Regions from separate parts of the Epibacterium sp. ABV4_022 genome, predicted to be linked through region 2. Evidence: riboswitches for the same ligand, from Rfam matches in the RefSeq annotation. Region 2 holds a riboswitch; the other holds the start of a gene.
What was found. Region 2 has a riboswitch for thiamine pyrophosphate ahead of thiC (phosphomethylpyrimidine synthase ThiC). Riboswitches for the same ligand answer to the same signal wherever they lie in the genome.
Positions count from the first base shown of each region.

Region 1: linked by a shared signal. The riboswitch ahead of thiB (thiamine ABC transporter substrate binding subunit) and the one ahead of thiC (phosphomethylpyrimidine synthase ThiC) in region 2 are both predicted to bind thiamine pyrophosphate.

Region 1 covers NZ_JBSWVA010000001.1:258,017-260,216, reverse strand. Annotated here, with positions in the region: gene ACXAF5_RS01220 (thiamine/thiamine pyrophosphate ABC transporter permease ThiP) at 1-322, opposite strand, end outside; gene thiB (thiamine ABC transporter substrate binding subunit) at 298-1,275, opposite strand; TPP riboswitch at 1,328-1,432, opposite strand; gene aroC (chorismate synthase) at 1,659-2,200, shown strand, end outside.
Region 2 covers NZ_JBSWVA010000001.1:1,455,648-1,457,847, reverse strand. Annotated here, with positions in the region: gene bioB (biotin synthase BioB) at 1-357, opposite strand, end outside; TPP riboswitch at 586-706, shown strand; gene thiC (phosphomethylpyrimidine synthase ThiC) at 830-2,200, shown strand, end outside.

The sequences.
Region 1 (2,200 bases), 1.2 Mb from region 2:
CCAGGATCGCAACAATCACCGGCAGGATGAACGGCGCGCCCAGTAACGTGATCAAGACACGACGCCCGGGAAACCTGCGGCGGGCCAGGGCACGGGCGACCGGGATCGCCAGAGCGACACTGATCAGGGCCGACAGCACCGCCTGCACCAGCGTGAACCGCAGAGCCGACTGATCGGCTGCGCCAAACCCGGCGCCGTCCTCCGCCCGCAGGGTTACCGCCGTCAGCGTGCCCAGAACCAGCAGCGCCACCCCGAGGGCGGCGCAGGTTCCGGGCCAGGTCGCGACCGGACGCAGGTTTACCGGCTGAGCGCTGTGCGCCATTCGTCCAGCGCCTTTGCCCGCAGGTCTGCGGCTTCTTGCTCGGGCAGAAGCAGGGCTTTCTCCGGGTTCACCAAAGTCTCGAACCCGGCAGGCAGGCCGTCGGCGGGGATGACCGCCGGATACATCCAGTTGGTGGTCGGAATGATCGATTGGAACTCATCCGACACCATGAATTGCAGGAACTGATCCGCGAGATCCGGCTGATCGCTGGCCGCGAGTTTTCCGGCCACCTCAACCTGCATGTAGTGCCCTTCGTCAAAGACGGCGGCGGCCTTGCTGTCATCCTCTTCGGCGATCAGATGATAGGCAGGCGAGGTGGTGTAGGACAGCACCATATCCGCCTCACCTTCGAGGAAGAGACCATAGGCTTCCGACCAGCCTTTGGTGACGGTGACGATATTGTCGCTCAGACTCCCCCAGATCGCTGGCGCCTCGTCGCCATAGGCGGCCTTCACCCACATCAAGAGCCCGAGCCCGGGGGTGGAGGAGCGGGGATCCTGGATGACGATCTTGGCGTCGCTCTCGCCCAGCGCCTTGAAATTCGTGGGCGCATCCGCGGCGGCATTGTGCACGAAGGCGAAATAGCCCCAGTCGTAGGGCGCGAAGACCTCGTCGTTCCACGCCACGGGGAGCGCATAGTCGGCCTCGACCGAGATCGGCGCAAACAGACCGGTGTCCTTTGCCGCAGCGGTCAGGTTGGTATCAAGGCCAAGCACCACATCCGCATCGGACCGCTCGCCTTCCAGCTTGATCCGCGCCAGCAGCGCCGCCCCGTCGCCGGCGCCGACGAATTTCAGGTCACAGTCGCAGGTCGCTTCAAACGCCTGCTCCACCGCCGGGCCGGGGCCCCACTCGGACACAAAACTGTCGTAGGTGTAGACCACAAGCTCTGGCGTGTCCGCCGTCGCGGCGGTGGCGGCCAAAAGCGCGCTCGCAACAAAGAGGGGTTTCATATCGTCCTCCAATGCGGCGTCAGGCAAGGAGGAGATCGGAGCATCAGCGCACCGCAACATCCGGAACCTTCCCTCCGCCGGTATAATCCGGTTCAGGTTCAACGGGTTCGCCATCCGGCATCTCAGCGCGTCATGTCGCGCACCCCGAGGTGGGGCAAACCCTAGGGCGCGTTTGCCGGATTGGCAAGCGCAGCCTTGAGATGCCAAAGACAGACGCCAGCTCAGGCTTGGGTCAGCACGCCTGACCTGTCGTTTCATCCGCGAAACACGAGGACAATGAGAAGCAGGCGGTGTTTCTGTCGTTTCTGCCCTGTTGATGCGCGGCTCTCTTTTCCCGGGCGCGCTTTGCCGTTAAAGGGTCAGGACAAAGGAGACCCGCGCGCATGTCCATGAACTCTTTCGGCCACCTCTTCCGTGTCACCACCTGGGGCGAAAGCCACGGGCCTGCTCTCGGGGCGACCGTCGATGGCTGTCCGCCGAATGTCCCGCTGAGCCCGGACATGCTGCAACAGTGGCTGGACAAGCGCCGCCCCGGCCAGAACAAGAACACCACCCAGCGCAACGAGCCGGACGCGGTGAAGATCCTGTCGGGCGTGTTCGAAGGCCACTCCACCGGCACGCCAATCCAGCTGATGATCGAGAACACCGATCAGCGGTCAAAGGACTATGGCGAGATCGCGCAAACCTTCCGCCCCGGCCATGCGGACATCACGTATTTCCAGAAATACGGCAACCGTGACTATCGCGGCGGCGGGCGGTCCTCTGCCCGCGAAACCGCGGCGCGGGTGGCCGCGGGCGGTGTTGCACGCGAAGCGATCAACGCGCTGGTGCCCGGCCTACAGATCAAGGGCTATATGACCCGGATGGGCGAGATGGAGATCGACCGCAGCCGGTTTGACTGGGCAGCGATCGACCAGAACGATTT
Region 2 (2,200 bases):
CGCTTCCAGCTGAGCCATGTCGCGCGCCTTGGGGCCGCGCCAGGCCGCCCCCATGCAGTAGCGGGTAGCGCCGGCGTCGCGGGCCTTCTTGGCTTCGGCGATGACACGCTGCACCTCGATCAGTTTGGACGCCGGAAGCTGCGCGCCATTACGTGCCGATTGCGAACAATAGGCGCAATCCTCGGCGCAGCCGCCGGTCTTGATCGACAGGAGGCGCGATTTCTGCACCGCGTTGGGATCAAACATCTGCCGGTGCAGGCTCTGGGCCTGAAACAGCAGATCCATGAAGGGCTGAGCATAGATCTCCTCTGCCTCCTGCCGGGTCCAGTCCGTGCGGACAAGGGGGGTGTCGAGCATGGGAAGCCTCGCTGGATAACGGATGACACTACACGCCAAGGGGGCGCGAATCTTTTATAGATAATATATAAAACATGGTTTGACATAGTACAGCATTGAATAGATTTGAGTTTCATTCAGGCGCGCGCATCAAAAATACGCGCATAGCGCGAGTTCACGGCACAACCCTCTGCAGGAGGGCGTGGATCAGAAATCTCTTGACGGGCTGCCATGTCCTCCCCTACGCCTAGGGCCACGCAGGGGAGTCCCGCCGAGGGGACTGAGAGGCAGACAGGGAGAAATCCCGGTGACGCGACCCTTAGAACCTGACCCAGTTGATACTGGCGTAGGAAGCTAGGACAGTCGCGCATCGCCCCGGTACAGGGTTGATCCGCCGCTGCTCTGACACGGCAGGACCTGTACCCCCTGCCCCGTTTTCCTCCGGCCCGGCTCAATTGGTGTCTTTTTGAGAATGGACTCGAGGAGCACCAAGATGAACGTCCCCAACCCAAAGATCACCACAGGCGCATTGCCTGCGTCGCGCAAGATCTATGTGGCAGGCGAGATGCACAAGGACATCCGTGTGCCGATGCGCGAAATCGCCACCCATCCGACCGCGGGCGAGGCGCCGCTGCCGGTCTATGACAGTTCCGGGCCCTATACGGATCCGGAGATCCTGACCGACATTCGCGAGGGTCTGGCGCCGCTGCGCGCCGCCTGGATCAAGGATCGCGGCGATGTCGAAGCCTATCAGGGCCGCGATGTTACCCCTGCGGACAATGGCTTTGTCGCGGGCGACCGGCTAGTGCCGGAGTTCCCGGTGCGGCCCGCACCCCTGCGCGGGACCAGGGATGCCGCCCCTACGCAACTGGCCTATGCGCGGGCGGGGATCATCACACCGGAGATGGAATATATCGCCATTCGCGAGAACCAGCTGCGCGAGCTGTCGCCCTGTCATGGCAGCCGCGATGGCGAGGATTTTGGCGCAAATATCCCCGACTATGTGACGCCGGAATTTGTACGCTCCGAGATCGCCGCCGGGCGCGCCATTATCCCCGCCAATATCAACCACCCGGAGCTGGAGCCGATGATCATCGGCCGCAATTTCAAGGTAAAGATCAACGCCAATATGGGCACCTCGGCCGTCACCTCCTCGATGGAGGAGGAAGTGGACAAGCTGGTCTGGGCGATCCGCTGGGGCGCGGATACGGTGATGGACCTGTCCACCGGCCGCAACATCCACAACACCCGCGAATGGATCATCCGCAACAGCCCGGTGCCGATCGGCACGGTGCCGATCTATCAGGCGCTGGAGAAGGTGAACGGCATCGCCGAGGACCTGACCTGGGAGGTGTTCCGCGACACGCTGATCGAGCAGGCGGAACAAGGCGTCGATTACTTCACCATCCACGCAGGCGTGCGGCTGCATATGGTGCCGATGACCGTGGAACGCGTCACCGGGATCGTGTCGCGCGGTGGGTCGATCATGGCGAAATGGTGCCTGCATCACCACAAGGAGAGCTTTCTCTATGAGCATTTCGAGGAGATCTGCGATATCTGCCGCCGCTATGATGTGTCGTTTTCCTTGGGCGATGGGCTGCGTCCCGGCTCGATTGCCGATGCCAATGACGAAGCGCAATTTGCCGAGCTGGAAACGCTGGGCGAGCTGACCAAGATCGCCTGGGCCAAGGACTGTCAGGTGATGATCGAAGGGCCGGGCCATGTGGCCATGCACAAGATCAAGGAGAACATGGACAAGCAGCTGGAGTGCTGCCACGAGGCGCCGTTTTACACGCTCGGCCCGCTGACCACGGATATTGCGCCGGGGTACGATCACATCACGTCTGGCATTGGCGCGGCGATG